2 regions of the Burkholderia arboris genome follow, and region 2 is predicted to be linked to the other one. Evidence: riboswitches for the same ligand, from Rfam matches in the RefSeq annotation. Region 2 holds a riboswitch; the other holds the start of a gene.
The links. Region 2 has a riboswitch for FMN ahead of ribB (3,4-dihydroxy-2-butanone-4-phosphate synthase). Riboswitches for the same ligand answer to the same signal wherever they lie in the genome.
Positions count from the first base shown of each region.

Region 1 (8,343 bases), on a different replicon from region 2:
GGCCTCACGCTGCACCATGCGGCGTTTTCCGCCGAAGTGATCCGCGGCGGCATTCTCGCGGTCGACCAGGGCCAGCTCGAAGCGGCGGCCGCGCTCGGGCTCCCGCGCGGCCGCCAGACCACGCGAATCGTGCTGCCGCAGGCGATGCGCGCGATCCTGCCAACTGCGTTCAACGACCTGATCATGCTCGCGAAAGGCACGTCGATGGTGTACGTGCTCGCGATGCCGGAGCTGTTCTACACGGTCCAGGTGATCTACCGGCGCAATCTCGAAGTGATTCCGCTGCTGATGGTCGCGACCGTCTGGTACCTGATCATCCTGACCGTGCTGTCGGCGATCCAGGTGCAGGTCGAGCGGCACTATGCGCGCGGTGCGTTGCGCAATCCGCCGCCGTCGGTGCTCACGTTCGCGCTCGCGCGTATCGGCGTGCTGTGGCAGCGTGTCATCCCGCGCCGCGCCGCATCGATCGCACCGGCCGAAAGCGATGATGCGTATGCAGGTGCCGGCGCCGCTACCGCCGCGTCGCGCACCGGCGGCGAAGTGGCCGTGCACGGCGTGTCGAAGCAGTTCGGCATGCAGCGCGTGCTCGACAACGTCTCGTTCGTCGCGCCGCGCGGCAGCGTGACCGTGATCGTCGGGCCGTCGGGCTCCGGCAAGTCGACGCTGCTGCGCACGATCAACCATCTCGAACGCGTCGACGACGGCTTCATCGACATCGACGGCGAACTGCTCGGCTATCGCCGCGACGGCGACGTGCTCTACGAGCTGAAGGAGCGTGACGTGCTGAAGCGGCGCACGGCCGTCGGCATGGTGTTCCAGAACTTCAACCTGTTCCCGCACCTGACGGTGCTCGAAAACCTGATCGAAGCACCGGTCGCCGTCGGCGGCGCGACGCGCGACGCAGCCGAACGCACGGCGCGCACGCTGCTCGCGCGTGTCGGCCTCGCGGATAAAGCCGATGCGTACCCGCGCCAGTTGTCCGGCGGTCAGCAGCAGCGCGTCGCGATCGCGCGGGCGCTCGCGTTGCGTCCGAAGGTGCTGCTGTTCGACGAACCGACTTCCGCGCTCGATCCCGAACTCGTCAACGAAGTGCTCGACGTGATCAAGGAACTCGCGCGCTCGGGCACGACGCTCGTGATCGTCACGCACGAGATCGGCTTCGCCCGCGAAGTCGCGGACACCGTACTGTTCATGGAGCGCGGTCGCATCGTCGAGGCCGGGCCGCCGGCCGTCGTGCTCGACGCGCCGTCGCATCCGCGCACGCGCGCGTTCCTGTCGCGGGTGCTGTGATGCGCATCGCCACCAACCTGCGAGGGCCCGCGCGATGACCGACCGGCGCCAGTTCATCACCGCCGCGCTGGCTGCGGCAGCCGTCCTGCCGTGGCAAGCCGCGCACGCCGCTGCCGCAACGGCCGATCTCGACCCGCGCCAGGCCGGCCGCCTGCGTGCCGGGCGCGACGACGCGGCAATTCATGCGGCAAGCGGCTACCACTGGGTGCGCGACGGCGCGTTCACGGTTGCGATTTCACCGCATGCGCCGCCCGTATCGACCTACGCGACCGACGCGCGTACCGTGGTCGGCGCCGATCCCGACTATGCGCAGCTCGTCGCTGACGCACTCGGACGCACGCTCGTGCTGGTACCGATCGCATGGGCCGACTGGCCGCTGGGGCTGGCGTCCGGCAAGTACGACGCAGTGATCTCGAACGTCGGCGTGACCGAGAAGCGCAAGGAGAAATACGACTTCACGACCTACCGGCTCGGGTTGCACGGCTTCTATGTGCGCACCGGCAGCCCGATCGAGAAGATCGCCGAGCCGAAGGACGTCGCGGGCCTGCGGATCATCACCGGCGCCGGCACGAGCCAGGAGCGCATCCTGCTCGAATGGAGCAAGCGCAACGTCGCGCAGGGGCTGAAGCCGGCCGAACTGCTCTATTTCGACGACGATGCCACGGCACGTGTCGCGCTGCTGTCGGGCCGCGCCGATGCGGAGCTGAACCCGAACGCGTCGCTCGCGTACGAGGCCGCGCGCAGCGGCAAGATCCGCCGCGTCGGCGTCGTCAATGCGGGCTGGCCCGCCAATGCCGACGTCGCGATCGCGACGCGCCGCGGCAGCGGGCTCGCACCGGCGCTGACGCTCGCGACGAATGCGCTGATCGGCAGCGGCCGCTACGGGCAGGCGCTCGCACGCTGGGGCTTGCAGAGCGAGGCCATCGCGCGTGCGGAAACCAATCCGCCGGGGTTGCCGTCGTTCTGAAGCATGAAGGCAATCGCCCCCGCATGCCGCGATGGACATGCCGGGGCGATTCAAGCGACGGCTTGTCGATTTACGCCGGCACCGCCGCCCGATACCGGTCGAGTTCCGCAATCTGCGCGTGTATCGCCGGAATCAGGTCGCGCCCGTAGGCCAGCGCATCGTCGAGCGGATCGAACCCGCGAATCAGGAACGTCGATACGCCGAGCCGGTAGTACGCGCCCAACGCCCGCGCAACCTGTTCCGGCGTGCCGACCAGCGCGGTCGAATTCCAGCGCGCGCCGGTCAGGTTCGCGACGCCCATCCACAACCGCTCGTCGAGCACGTCGCCCTGTGCGGCGGCCGCCATCAACCGCTGCGAACCCGCATTCTGCGGCGCATGGCCTGCGATCGGCAGGCCATGCGCGAGCCGCGCCGCGCGCACGCGCTCGCGGATCGCCTCGGCCTTCTCCCATGCGGCGGCCTCGGTATCGGCAACGATCGGCCGGAACGACACGCTGATGCGTGGCGCACGCCCGAACGGCGCGGCGGCGGCCCGCACGCGCGCGATCTGCTCGCGCACCGCGTCGAGCGGCTCGCCCCACGTCATGTAGACGTCCGCATGCTCACCCGCGACCGTCAGCGCAGCCGGCGACGATCCGCCGAAATAGATCGGCACATGCGGCCGCTGCGCGCCCTTCACGAGCGGCGACGCGCCGCGCAGCCGGTAGAACGCGCCGTCGTGATCGACCGGTGCATCGGCCTGCCAGATCCGCTTCAGCACGTCGAGGTATTCGCCGGTGCGGCGGTAGCGCGCATCGTGCGGCACGAAATCGCCGTCGCGCTGCAGGTCCGTATCGTCGCCGCCCGATACGACGTTCAGCGCGAGCCGGCCGCCGCTGAACACGTCGAGCGTCGCGATCTGCCGCGCGGCGGCCGACGGCACGATCACGCCCGGCCGGTGCGCGAGCAGGATGCGGATACGCTCGGTCGCCGCCGCTGCGAACGACGCGACGATGAAGCCGTCCGCCGCGTTGCTGAAATGGCCGACCAGGATCTGGTCGAAGCCCGCTGCCTCGTGCGCCTGCGCGAAACGGCGCACGTAGTCGGGCTGGACGGCCGCGCCGCCCGGTACGTCGACCTCCGCGCCGGGTGTCGCGGTGATCATGCCGATGATGTCGACTGGCATGTCGGGATGTCCTCTTAGCGTTCGATGGGGAATCGCGGCAATGGCCGCACGCTCATTGCGCGGCGGCCGTCTTCTGCGCAGGCGCCGCGAACGCCCCCGCATACGAGCGGTCGAGCAGCTTCGACGTGTCGTACGCAGCCGGAATCACACCGGCCTTGTGCAGGAAGTCGGCCGTGTTCTGCGCGTCCTTCGCGGCCGTTTCGTCGACCGGGCCCACGCGCTGCTTCGCGTTGTTGAGCCAGCGGTACGCAACGTCGGGTTCAAGCTTCGCGCGCTTCGCCCACAGGTCCGCGTACTCGCGCGGATGGCTGTCGACCCACTGGCGCGCGGCCACCACGCGCCGCAGGAAATCGGTGATCTCGGCGCGCTTGCCCGACGCCGCCTGCTCGTTCGCGGCGACGAAGCTCAGCGCCGGCATCAGCCCCTGCGCGGTCGTCACGGGCCGCGCGCCTTGCCGCAAGGCGAGCGTGCTGACGAACGGCTCCCACAGCGACACGGCGTCGACCGAGCCGTTCGCGAGCGCGTTGGTCGCATCGATCGGCATCAGGTACGCGAACTTCACCGAATCGGCGCGCAGGCCCGCGTGTTCGAGCGCGCGCAGCACGAGCTGCTGGCTCCATGCGCCGCGCCAGACCGCGATGGTCTTGCCCTGCAGATCGGCCACGGTACGCACCGGCGAATGCTTCGGCACGAGGATCGCGACGCCGTCGAGGCTTTGCCGCGATACCGCGACGACCTTGACCGGCGCGCCGCGCGCGGCCAGCGTCAGCAGCGCGGAATCGCCGAGGAAGCCGACGTCGATTGCGTTGCCGTTCAGGCTTTCGGCGACGGGTGCGGCGGCCTGGAAATGCTTCCACTCGATCGTGTACGGCAGGTCCTTCAACACGCCGGACGCCTCCATCGAGGCCTGGATGTTGAAGTAGTTCTGTTCACCGACGCGCAGCGTGACGGTGTCCTTGGCAATGCCCGGCTGCGCGGCAAGCGCCAGCAAGAGCGCCGTGACGATTCGGCTCAACAACGTGATCTCCCGGAAGGTTGGCAGGCTGCCGCGCGATGGCGGCACCCTTTGTCCGCCGTGCGCGATGGCCGGCGAAACCGATGCAACCGATGCAACCGATGCAACCGATGCAACCGATGAAGATACGTCGATCCACTTCATGAGACAAACGCAATATTCTTCTATGGAAAGATGCAAATATTTTATGAAGCAACCGACCACGCCCTCGTGCTCGCCACCGGCCTCCGTCACGTGTCGTTCGAATGATTCCTCGATAGATATTTCGTGCGCGAAATAAATCCCGGACTATATTTCGCATACGAAATAACCACCCGGAACGAGGACGCCCATGACCGCCCAACCCATCGAGTTTTCGGCCGCCGACGGCTACGTGCTGCACGGCACGCTGTGGTCGCCGGACGCCGCGCCGCGCGCGCTGGTGCTGATCCATCCGGCGACGGCCGTGCCCGAGCGGCTGTATGCGGGCTTCGCACGCTTCCTGACCGAACGCGGCTTCGCGGCGCTGACCTACAACTATCGCGGCATCGGCGCATCGCGGCCCGCGCGCCTGGCCGCGCTGCGGTCGCGCATGCGCGACTGGATGGAGCTCGACGTGGGCGCCGCGACCGCATGGGCGCGGCAGGCGTATGAAGGGTTGCCGCTGCTGGCGGTCGGCCATAGCGTCGGCGGGCATGCGATCGGGCTGTCCGCAAGCACGCCGCATCTGCGCGCCGCCGTCCTCGTCGCCGCGCATGCGGGCAGCACGCGGCTGATCGCGCAGGCGGCCGAGCGCCTGAAGGTACGGCTGATCCTGCGTGTGCTCGGACCGCTGATGTCCGCGCTGCTCGGCTACGTGCCCGGCAAACGGCTCGGGCTCGGCGAGGATCTGCCGGCCGGCGTGTTCCGCGAATGGAGCCGCTGGACGACGCTGCCGCACTATTTCTTCGACGATCCGACGCTCGGCGCGGCCGAACGTTTCTCGAAGCAACGGTTGCCCATCCTCGCACTCGGTTTCAACGACGATCCGTGGGCCAACCCGGCCGCGATCGGCCTGCTGGTAAGCTATCTGACCCGCGCGAAGGTCGAACGCCGCCAGATCGATCCGCACGCGGCGGGCAGCGGCCCGGTCGGGCACATGGGCTTCTTTCGCAGCCGGCCCGGCACCGTGCTGTGGCCCGACGTCGCCGACTGGCTCGCGCAGGCGCTCGACACGCCACGCACCGCGGGCCGTCCCTCCCTTTCCATTGCAGCCGGGAACCCAGCTTGAGCGAAGACCGACGACTGTTTTTCATGTTGAACATCGGCCAGCGGCGCGTGCAGCGCTGGATCGACCGCAAGGCCGAAACCGAGACGCGCGCGAGCGCCGCGCAGGCCGGCGCGTTGTTCTGTCTCGCGAAGCAGGATGGTGCGCTGATCGGCGAAGTCGGCGCCGCGCTACAGCTCGCGCCGTCCGCGATGACGGGCCTTGCCGACCGGATGGCGAAGGCCGGCCTCATCACGCGTCATGCCGATTCCGACGACGGCCGCGCAACGCGGCTGTACCTGACCGACGAAGGCCACGCGGCGCTCAAGCGGGCGCGCGTGCTGCTGCGCGAACTGAACGGCAAGCTGTGCGACGGGTTTTCCGACGACGAACTCGATGTCGTCGCGCGCTGGCTGCACGCGTTGCAGGAGCGGTTTCCGGCAGAGCGCTGAGCGAAGGCGGCAACATCGTGTCGTTGCCGCCTTCGCTGACACCCCGCGAAAGCTGACATGCGTGCCGCCGCGCAGGCAACGCGGCGGCACGCACACCGCAACGCGTCAGGCAGCCTGCGGAATTGCAGCGACCACGGGTTCCGCTTTCAGCGCCGCGACCTTGCCGATCGTATCGACGCAGGCATGCGCGAGTTCCGCGCCCTTCACGAGGAAGTGCTCGTGGAAGTAGGCGACATGCTCGGCGCCGTGGAAATGATGCGGCGTCAGCACCGCCGACAGCACCACCACGCCGGTTTCGAGCTGCACCTGCATGAGGCCGGAAATCACCGCTTGCGCGACGAAGTCATGGCGATAGATGCCGCCGTCGACCACCAGGCCGGCGCACGCGATGGCCGCGTACTTGCCGGTTTTCGCGAGCAATTTGGCATGCAGCGGAATTTCGAAAGCGCCTGCCACTTCGAAGAAATCGCAATCCGCCTGGCTCAGGTTCGCGTTGGCGAGCCCGTCGACGAACGCGTTTCGGCACTGGTCGACGATCTCCTTGTGCCAGCACGACTGGACAAAAGCGATACGCGGCGCGGCAGTTTGGGAGGGGGAAGCAAGTTGGGTCATCGATGGGTCCTGTGTGAGTTGAATGGGCGCACAGGGACAAGCCGCGTACCTTGCGTACGCAACGAACCCCGCTCTCTCTCATCCGGACTTTAACCGTCGGCCCCGGAATCAAACCGGGTCTGCTGACCTTGCCGGACACATGCGTGCCGGCAAGCGCTCGCGGGCTACGCGCAATCGCGCGATTACCGCCGGTGGGGAATTTCACCCCGCCCTGAGAACGTTCGCGGCACATTGGCCGCGCCGGAAATCTATCACACTCTCGACGTGCAGGCGCATGGACATCGCCGCTCGCCTCATGCGCTCGGCGCACCCCGTCCCACGTTTCCCGCCATCGCCCCTCCGCTCCAGCCGCCCTTTTCACCGATCCGACAGAAACCCGACGGGAACCTGCCATTCGGCTTGGAATTTGAAATGATATAACATATCATTTCGGGTGCTCGTCCGCCCGACGCTGTTCCACTGTGGGTGGCCGGGCCTCGCCGAGCCATGTTCCAACGGGTCACTGCGCGTCATTGACGCAACAATATATCGTATCCAGCGGTGACCCGTATCGCTCGTTATCCGATCCGATTCCAACCGATTCACCGACCATGCGCGACCTCCCTCGTCTACCGCTTCGCCCGCTCTCGTCTCTTTCGCTGATGCTGTTCGCCGCCGTCGCCCACGCGCAGACCGATACGCCCGCGTCGTCGAATCCGGCACCGGCCGCCGCCCCGCTCGCGCCGATCTTCGTGACCGCGAACCCGCTCGGCGACACCGAGCCGATCGCGCCGACCGTGCAGCTTTCCGGCGATGCGCTGACGCGCCGCCAGGCCGATTCGCTCGGCGAAACGCTCAACGGGCTGCCCGGCGTGTCGACCACGACCTACGGACCGATGGTCGGCCGCCCGATCATCCGCGGAATGGACGGCGACCGGATCCGGCTGCTGCAGAACGGCGTCGCGGCCTACGACGCGTCGTCGTTGTCGTACGACCATGCGGTGCCGCAGGATCCGCTGTCGATCGAACGCATCGAAATCGTACGCGGCCCGGCCGCGCTGCTGTACGGCGGCAACGCGGTCGGCGGCGTGGTCAACACGATCGACAACCGGATCCCGCGCGAAGCGATCCAGGGCGTGACCGGCGCGCTCGACGCGCGCTACGGCGGCGCCAATTCCGTGCGCGCCGGTGCCGCGCAAGTCGAAGGCGGCAATGGCCGCTTCGCGTTCCACGTCGACGCGTTCGACCGCGAAACGAGCAAGCTGCGGATTCCCGGTTACGCGCGCAGCAGCCCGCAACGCGCGATCGACGGCCCCGACACGCCGCAGCCGGAAGGCAACGTGCCGAACAGCGACGGCCGCGTGCATGGCGGCGCGCTCGGCGCGTCGTACACGTGGGCCGACGGGTTCGCGGGCCTGTCGTACAGCGGTTACGAATCGAACTACGGCTCCGTCGCCGAAAGCGACGTGCGGCTGCGGATGCGGCAGGAACGCCTCGCGTTCGCGTCCGAGATCCGCAACCTGAGCGGGCCGTTCACGCAGCTGAAATTCGATTTCGCTTACACCGACTACCGTCACAAGGAAGTCGACAACGGCGAAACGGCGACCACCTTCCGCAATCGCGGCTACGAGGCGCGCA
Region 1 is NZ_CP109822.1:2,154,179-2,162,521, forward strand. Features, by position in the region: gene OHZ10_RS26945 (amino acid ABC transporter permease/ATP-binding protein) at 1-1,290, shown strand, start outside; gene OHZ10_RS26950 (ABC transporter substrate-binding protein) at 1,325-2,257, shown strand; gene OHZ10_RS26955 (LLM class flavin-dependent oxidoreductase) at 2,328-3,422, opposite strand; gene OHZ10_RS26960 (ABC transporter substrate-binding protein) at 3,475-4,440, opposite strand; gene OHZ10_RS26965 (alpha/beta hydrolase family protein) at 4,769-5,686, shown strand; gene OHZ10_RS26970 (MarR family winged helix-turn-helix transcriptional regulator) at 5,683-6,114, shown strand; gene OHZ10_RS26975 (6,7-dimethyl-8-ribityllumazine synthase) at 6,220-6,726, opposite strand; FMN riboswitch at 6,793-6,949, opposite strand; gene OHZ10_RS26980 (TonB-dependent receptor) at 7,317-8,343, shown strand, end outside.
Region 1: it holds a riboswitch for FMN, as region 2 does, so the genes downstream of both, OHZ10_RS26975 (6,7-dimethyl-8-ribityllumazine synthase) here and ribB (3,4-dihydroxy-2-butanone-4-phosphate synthase) in region 2, are expected to answer to the same signal.

Region 2 (8,343 bases):
ACACCTGGAACGATGCGACCTGGTACAGCGCGTCGTTCATCCAGCGTGTGCGGAACGCGGTGCCGTGCCCGCATTCGTGCCAGCGCGAGTCGGCCGGGCTGCAGTAAAGCGTGCCGTACACGAAGAACGCGGGGATCGCCCACGCCGAATGCGCGCGCCACGCCAGCCACGCGAGCGCGCCGCTGATCGCGATCGCCGCGTACCAGATCAGTGTGTCGCGGATCGCACGCGCATCGCCGCGCTGCATCAGCCGCTTCATCAGCGGCCGCGGCACCGCGCACCGGTACCATGCGGCGTTGACGAGCCCTGCCGCTTGCGCGCGCTCGCCGGCGCCGCCGGTCATTCTGTATTCCTGACGGCGTGCCGCCGTGCGGTCGCGCGCCGGGTGGTCGGGTTGAGCCACGTCTGTCTCCCTGGTTTCTGGTGCGGGGAAAGCGCAACGAGCGCTTCGCCATGGAATCAAAATTAGGCCCCCGGCCTGCGCTGCTCAATCGAAACGTTGACGAAATTTCGCCATCGCTTTAGCGTGTCCGGCAACGCCACGCGATCGATGGCGACCCCAACGTTGGAGACGACCATGGCAGGTGAATCCGGGCCGCGCTGGCGCAAGCGCACCGCGCGCTTCGACGAGATCGCGGCGCTCGCGGGCGTCAGCACGACCACCGTCGACCGCGTGCTGAACGAGCGCGGCAGCGTGTCCGCGCAGGCGCGCGAACGCGTGGTGGCGGCCGCACGGCAGCTCGGCGTGCCGCGGCTGCTGCCCGACACGCGGCACGGGCTGATCCACGTCGACGTGCTGCTGCCGGACACCGACGCGCCGTTCTTCCGGCGGCTCCAGCAGGCGCTGCAGCGCTCGCTGCAGATGCTCGACCGGCGCGTGGTCGTGCACCGGACGATCCTGCCCGCCGCGGACGACGAACGCGCCGCCGCGCTGATCGAACGGCCCGCGTACCGGCGCGCGGCGCTGATCGTCACCGCGCGCGACACGGCCCGCGTGCGCGACGCACTGGCCGGCGCGATCGCGCGCGGCGAGACCGTCGTCACGATGGTCACCGACATCGGCGGCATCGATCGCGCGCACTTCGCCGGCATCGACAACTACCGCGCCGGACGCACGGCCGGCTACTACATCGGCCGCCTCGCGGCGCGCCCCGGCCGCGCGCTGCTGCTCGGCGGGCGCATGGGCTACCGCGCGCACGCCGACCGGATGGCCGGCTGCCGCGACCAGCTCGCCGACGCGTTCGCCGCGATCCGCTGCGACGACGAGCCGGTCGAAACGCTCGACCAGGACGACCGCTGCTACCGCGCGGTGACGAAAGCGCTGCAGGCGCACGACGACGTGGTCGCGATCTACAACAGCGGCGCCGGCTCGGCCGGCATCGAAGCGGCGCTGCGCAAGGCCGGCGCCATCGGGCGCGTCGTGTGGATCGGCCACGAGATGATCGACCAGCACCGCGCCTTCATCGAAGCCGGCGCGATGGATCTCGCGATCGACCAGGATCCGGACGGCCAGGCGATTTCCGCACTGCAGCACGTGCTGCATGCGTGCGGGATCGTCGAACAGCCGCCACCCGGCGACCCGGTCGAATTCCGCGTGTTCTGCCCGGCGAACGTGAGGACGAGCGCGTACCTGCAGCCGTGAATCGCGCCGCGCAACGCGCCGCGTGCGCCTGGCGAAAAAATCGACCGCCGCATTGGCGATTTTTCGTCAACGTCGGTCATGCAGCCCGCGCCGCGCATCCGTACATTGGACAGCCATCCGCAGGACAACAATGGACAGGAGACGATGGCTGAACCGATCCTCATCGGCGTGAACCTCGACGGCGTGCTCGAACACGACGGCCTGCCGTTGCCCGCGCCCGCCGAACGCTTCCGGATGGTCGCCGGCGCCGGCGTGTTCGATTACGTCGAAAAGAACCCGGTGCGCGGTGAAGACCTGTCGCCGTATTTCGCGCGGGTCGACCGCCATGCGCTGCCGATTCGCGTGATCGGCGGCATCTGGTGCGCCGGCCGCGACGAAGCGCACGTCGCCGAGATCGTCGACGCGGGCGCACGCCTCGGCAGCACGGTGCTCAACTGCCAGCTGTTCGCGCATCACGCGGACGGCCATCCGCTGTCGGACCGCGAAGTCGCCGATTTCTACCTGCGTACCTATGAACGCGGCGAGCCGGTTGGCTGCCTGCCGAGCCTCGAAGTGCACGTCGACATGTGGAGCGAGGATTTCGCGCGCGTGGCGCGCGTCGCGCAGCACGTCGAGCAGGCCGGCGCACCGTTCCGGATCACGCTCGATCATTCGCACCTGCTGTTCAAGATCGGCAATCGCCCCGAACTCGATGCATCGGGCCTGCACGAACCCGCCGACGACGGCCGCGCGCGGCTCGACCCGGCTTCGCCCGCGGCCTTCTACACCGACTGGATCGCGCGCGGCTGGGTCCGGCATGCGCATGCGCGCAGCGTCGCGCCGAACAATCCGGACAACCGCTGGATGCGCCGCGCGGACGGCCGGCCCGGGCGCGGCATCCAGTACCCGTTCGTCGCGCCTGCGCCGGGCGCCTATCACGGCGAATGGCACGCGGCGGCGCTCGACACGTGGAAAGCCGCGCTGCGTCAGTTGCTGCGCGCGCAGATTCACGCGCGGCCGACGCAGCTCGAACAGATCAGTTGCGAGTTCATCCCGTTTCCCGACTACGGCGGCGGCGCACGCTATTCGATCTTCGACAACAACGTCGCGTGTGCGCACTGGCTGCGCGACACGTGGCACGCCCTCGCCACGCGCACCGGCACCTGATTCGGACCCCGCCCCCACTCAAGCCCCAAGGACAGAACGATGACGCAAGCCTTCCATTTTTCGCTGAACCGGATGAGCGCGCCGCGCTTGCCGCTCGACCGCTACGTCGCACTGTGCCGGCGCCTCGGCGTCGACACGATCGAGATCCGCAACGATCTCGACGGCGTCGAGATCGCCGACGGCACGCCGGCCGCGGCCGTGCGCGCAACCGCCGAAGCCGGCGGCGTGACGATCCTGACGATCAACGCGCTGCAGCGCTTCGAGCAATGGAACGCCGAGCGCGCGGACGAAGCGACCGTGCTGGCCGACTACGCGGCGCAATGCGGCGCGCGTGCGCTGGTGCTGTGCCCGACCAACAGCCGCAACGACACGCGCGACGCGGACGCGCGCCATGCGGATCTCGTGAAGTCGTTGAAGGCGCTGAAGCCGATCCTCGAAGCACGCAACCTGCTCGGCTTCATCGAGCCGCTCGGCTTCGAGGAATGCGCGCTGCGCCGCAAGTCGGATGCGGTGAAAGGCCTCTACGACGCGGCGGGCGAACAGGTGTTCCGGCTCGTGCACGACACGTTCCACCACCACCTGTCCGGCGAGGACATCTTCTTCCCGAACCTGACGGGCCTCGTGCACATCTCCGGTGTCGAGGAAGCCGACCTGCCGGTCGACCGGATGCGCGACGGCCACCGCGTGCTGGTCGGCCACGCCGACCGGCTCGGCAACCTCCGGCAACTGCGCGAACTGCTTGCACGCGGCTACCGCGGCGCGTTCTCGTTCGAGCCGTTCGCGAGCGAGATCGCCGAGGCCGGCGACATCGAAGCGCAGCTGCGGGCGAGCATCGACTACGTGCGCGGTGAACTGGCGGATCGCTGATACAGCATCAGGGCACGCTGCCGACGCATGTCGCGTGCCTGGAAAACAATCGAATCAACAGGAGAACGGAATGATCGAATTCGCTTTGTTCGGCGCGGGCAGGATCGGCAAGATCCACGCGGCGAATCTCGCGCGCCATCCGGGCGCGAAGCTCAGGTACGTGATCGACCGGCATGCGCCGTCGGCCGAAGCGCTCGCGCACGCGCACGGCGCGCAGGTCGCCGGCATCGAGCGCGCGCTCGGCGACGCGTCGGTGCAGGCTGTCGTGATCGCGTCGAGCACCGACACGCACGCGGACCTGATCGTCGCGGCCGCGAACGCGGGCAAGGCCGTGTTCTGCGAGAAGCCGGTCGACCTGACCGTCGAACGCGCGCGCGCGTGCGCGGACGTCGTGCGGCGCACCGGCGTGACCTGCATGATCGGCTTCCAGCGCCGCTTCGACCCGACGTTCGCGGCGCTGAAGGCACGTGTCGAGCGCGGCGAGATCGGTGCGCCGGAAATGCTGGTCGTCACGAGCCGCGACCCGGGCGCGCCGCCGGCCGACTACCTCCGCAGCTCGGGCGGCATCTTCAAGGACATGCTGATCCACGACTTCGACGTGTTCCGCTGGATCCTCGGCGACGAAGCGCAGACGCTGCACGCAACCGGCAGTTGCCTGACCGACCCGGCCGTACACGAAGCAGGCGACATCGATTCGACGGCCGTGACGATCCGCACGCGGCGCGGGTTGCTGTGCCAGATCAACACGTCGCGGCGCGCGGCCTACGGCTACGACCAGCGCTTCGAGCTGCTCGGCAGCAACGGGATGCTGCAGGCCGGCAACGTGCGGCCGACCGAGGTGAGCGCCTGGCTCGCCGGCGGCATCGCGGCCGACGTGCCGGAGCCGTTCTTCCTCGAGCGCTACCGGCATGCGTACGCGGCCGAGATCGCGCACTTCGTCGACGCGCTGCGCGACGGCACGCCGGTCCGGACGACGATCGACGACGGACTCGCCGCGCTCGAGCTGGCCGAAACCGCGATGACGTCGTGGAAAACGGGGCGCGTGATCGAGCTGTAACGCGACAAACAGCGGCGGCCCGGGCACCCGGACTGCCGCCATCGGGCGATCGGCGCGGCGGCGGCACGGAATGCGGCAACCGCACGCCCGCATCGGGCAAATTTGCCGAAACGTCGCGCGGCACGCGCGTGAAAGCACGTATGATGGCGAATTGATCGGCGTCGCCGGTCTACCGCATTTTCATCACCATGCTCGATCACCTCATCTGCGACTGCGACGGCGTGCTCGTCGACAGCGAAGTCATCGCCGACCGCGTGCTGCTCGATACGCTGTCCGCCACGTTCCCGAACCTCGATTTCGAAGCCGCCGCGAAATCGGCATTCGGCCAGCAGACGTCGCGCTTCCTCGCCGGGATCGAATCCCGCTTCGGGATCGAGATGCCCGCGAACTTCATCGAGACCATCGAGCACAACATCGAGGTCGCGCTCGCACAATCGCTCGCGCCGATCTCCGGCGTGCGCGACGCGCTGCTGAAGGTCACGCTGCCGGCGGCCGTCGTATCGAACAGCCGGCTCGTACGCGTGCGCAACTCGCTGAAACGCGCGGCGCTCACCGAGATCTTCGGCGAGCGCGTATTCAGTTCCGAGCAGGTGGCGCGCCCGAAACCCTACCCCGACGTGTACCTGCATGCGGCCCGGACGCTCGGCGTGGCGCCGGCGCGCTGCATCGTCGTCGAGGACAGCGTATCGGGGTTGAATGCCGCGCGCGCGGCCGGGATGAAGACGATCGCGTTCGTCGGCGCGAGCCACATCCCCGACAACTACGCGGACGCGCTGCGTGCGATGGGCATCACGCGGATCATGCGCAAGATGGACGAATTGCCGTCGCTCGTCGAAGCCGGCATGCGCGGCGAATTCGGCGACGTGCAGTCCTGATTGCCAGTCAGGCCGGATCGGGTCGATCCGGCCCGCCACGGGTGCGCGAACGCACCCGCCTTCCCTTCACTCAGGCCGGTTCGCAGCAGCGCTCGCGCGCGGCCGCCAGCGCCTCGCGAAACTCGACGAGTTCCGCGATCGTCAGCATCGGCAACCCGTGCCGTTGCGCGAAAAGCTCGACCTCGTCGCCGCGCGTCATCGTGCCATCCGGATTCATCAGCTCGCACAGCACGCCGGCCGGCTTCAGGCCCGCGAGGATCGACAGGTCGACCGTGCCTTCGGTGTGACCGCGGCGCGCGAGCACGCCACCCGGTTGCGCACGCAACGGAAATACGTGGCCGGGCCGCACGATGTCGTGCGGCTTTGCGCCTTCCGCGATCGCCGCACGGATCGTCGTCACGCGATCGGCCGCCGACACACCGGTATGCACGCCTTCGCGCGCTTCGATCGACACCGTGAACGCGGTGCCGTTGCGGCTCTCGTTGGTCTGCACCATCGGCGGCAGTTCGAGCGCGCGCACCGTGTCGTCGGTCAGGCACAGGCACACGATGCCGCTGCACTCGCGGATCAGCAGCGCCATCGTCTCGGGCGTGATGCGCTCGGCGGCGACGATCAGGTCGGCTTCGTTCTCGCGATCGTGGTCATCCTGCAGCACGACCGCACGGCCTGCGCGCATCGCATCGAGCGCAGCGGCGATGCGCGGCGGCACCGGTTCGGAATCCAGCAACGGGAGATCGGCAAAGGCGTCGGCGGGTGCCGACGATACGGACATCAAGGACATGTGAAACGCTCCTCGCAAATACGATTTGGGCGAAAAACGTTTCAGGGCATTGCAAACAGACAGAACGACAACCCGCTTCGCATGCGTCGCGAAGCGGCCCTGACGGACATGACTATCTGCACATCTTCTCTCATCCGGACTATGACCGTCGGCTCTGGCATTCGACCAGATCTGCTGACCCCGCGCGGATGCGCGGGCGCTCGCGGGCTCGCCGGCTTACGCCAGCCTACCGCCGGTGGGGAATTTCGCCCCGCCCTGAAGACGCACTGATTGCCGGACGGGGGTTCCCCGTCACCGGCGGGCCAAGCATACCGCAGCCGCGCGCGAAGCGCAGCGAACCACACCTAAAACCTTACTGACGACTCCGTCTAACGGCATCGTCCGAACGGCCGATCACCTGGCCGCGCGCCCGCGCAACAGCGGCAAAGCGGCCGTTCCGTACTCGTACTGCCCGCCCGGTCAGTGGGCCGCGTGCGCCGCGTCGGGCACGAGCCAGCGCGGCGGCACCTCGGGGCTCACCGTCACGCGGAACGCGCGCGCTTCGCTGTCGCCCGGGTTGCGCAGGCTGTACGGCTGGTCGGCATCGAACACGATCGCGTCGCCGGTCGCGAGCAACTGGCGACGGTCGTGCACGCTGACTTCGAGCGTGCCTTCGCTGACGACGAGGTTGACCGTCGTGCCGGGCGCGCGGCGCGCGCCGGGCTCCGTATGCAGCGGCGCGATCCGCAGCTCGTGGAATTCGGCTGCGGCCGGCTCGCCTTCCGGATACAGCGCGCGTGCCGAGAAACGGCCGTTCGAACTGACGACGCGCGAGGCGCGTTCGGCCGCCAGATGCTCGAAGCCGTTCACCGCATGGCGGCGCAGGAACGCAGCGACCGACACCTTCAATGCCGCTGCGATCTTGCAGAGCACCTTGATCGACGGCACGCTGCGCGCCGATTCGATCTGCGCGAGCATCGCGCGCGACACGCCGGACAGCCGCGCGAGCGCATCGAGCGACAGCTGCCGCTCGGCGCGCAAGCGCGCGAGGTTCACGCCGACGACCTGCTCGAGGAGGTCGAGCGACGCGGACGCGCGCAGGTCGGCAGCATTGCCGGACTCGAAGGAAGACACGTCGCGCACGAGCGCCAGGGATGAAGACATAGCATTGCCTCCGGGCCGCTGCGCGGCCCTGCGTATGGGGTAAGCCGGGATCGGAATCGGGTTGCGCCAGCCTTGGCGCGTATCGAAACGCTATCACCCGGCCTTGCACGGGCAAACGAAGTTATCTTCACACCGTTATCAGCATCGCGGAGGAATGCGTTTCTCGCGAACCTTTTCCTGCCGCTATCGCGTCACCGCCTGCTCGCCGCGGCAACGCTCACTGCGCGGCCGGCGCCGCGCCGCGTGCCGGGCCGCGCGCGTCGAGCCGCATCGCGAACCACGTGACGACCAGCGCCGCGAACGTCACCGCAACCGCGACCCACGGCAGCGAGTCGAGCGCGAAGCCGTGTTCCAGCGCGAGGCCGCCGAGCCACGCGCCGCCGGCATTGCCGACGTTGAACGCGCCGATGTTCAGCGTCGACGCGAGATGCGGTGCGCTCGCGGCCTTCTCGACCACGCGCGCCTGCAGCGGCGGCACCGTCGCGAACGCGGCGATCCCCCAGACGAATACGGTGACGGCGGCCGCGACCGGCAGGTGGCTCGTCTTCGCGAACACGGCCATCACGGCCATCAGCGCGACGAGGATCGCGATCAGCGACGGCATCAGCGCGCGGTCGGCGAGCTTGCCGCCGAGCGTGTTGCCGATCGTCAGCCCGGCGCCGAACAGCACGAGGACCAGCGCGACCGCGCGCGGCGAGTAGCCGGACACGGTTTCCAGAATCGGCGCGATGTACGTGAACACGACGAACACGCCGCCGAAGCCGAGCACCGTCATCAGCAGCGCGAGCCATACCTGCGGCTCCTTCAGCACGCGCACTTCGTGACCGAGGCC
Region 2 is NZ_CP109821.1:3,093,515-3,101,857, forward strand. Features, by position in the region: gene OHZ10_RS14530 (fatty acid desaturase family protein) at 1-403, opposite strand, end outside; gene OHZ10_RS14535 (LacI family DNA-binding transcriptional regulator) at 578-1,642, shown strand; gene OHZ10_RS14540 (xylose isomerase) at 1,787-2,788, shown strand; gene OHZ10_RS14545 (TIM barrel protein) at 2,828-3,655, shown strand; gene iolG (inositol 2-dehydrogenase) at 3,726-4,712, shown strand; gene OHZ10_RS14555 (HAD family hydrolase) at 4,901-5,587, shown strand; gene ribB (3,4-dihydroxy-2-butanone-4-phosphate synthase) at 5,658-6,368, opposite strand; FMN riboswitch at 6,487-6,635, opposite strand; gene OHZ10_RS14565 (helix-turn-helix domain-containing protein) at 6,828-7,511, opposite strand; gene OHZ10_RS14570 (MFS transporter) at 7,729-8,343, opposite strand, start outside.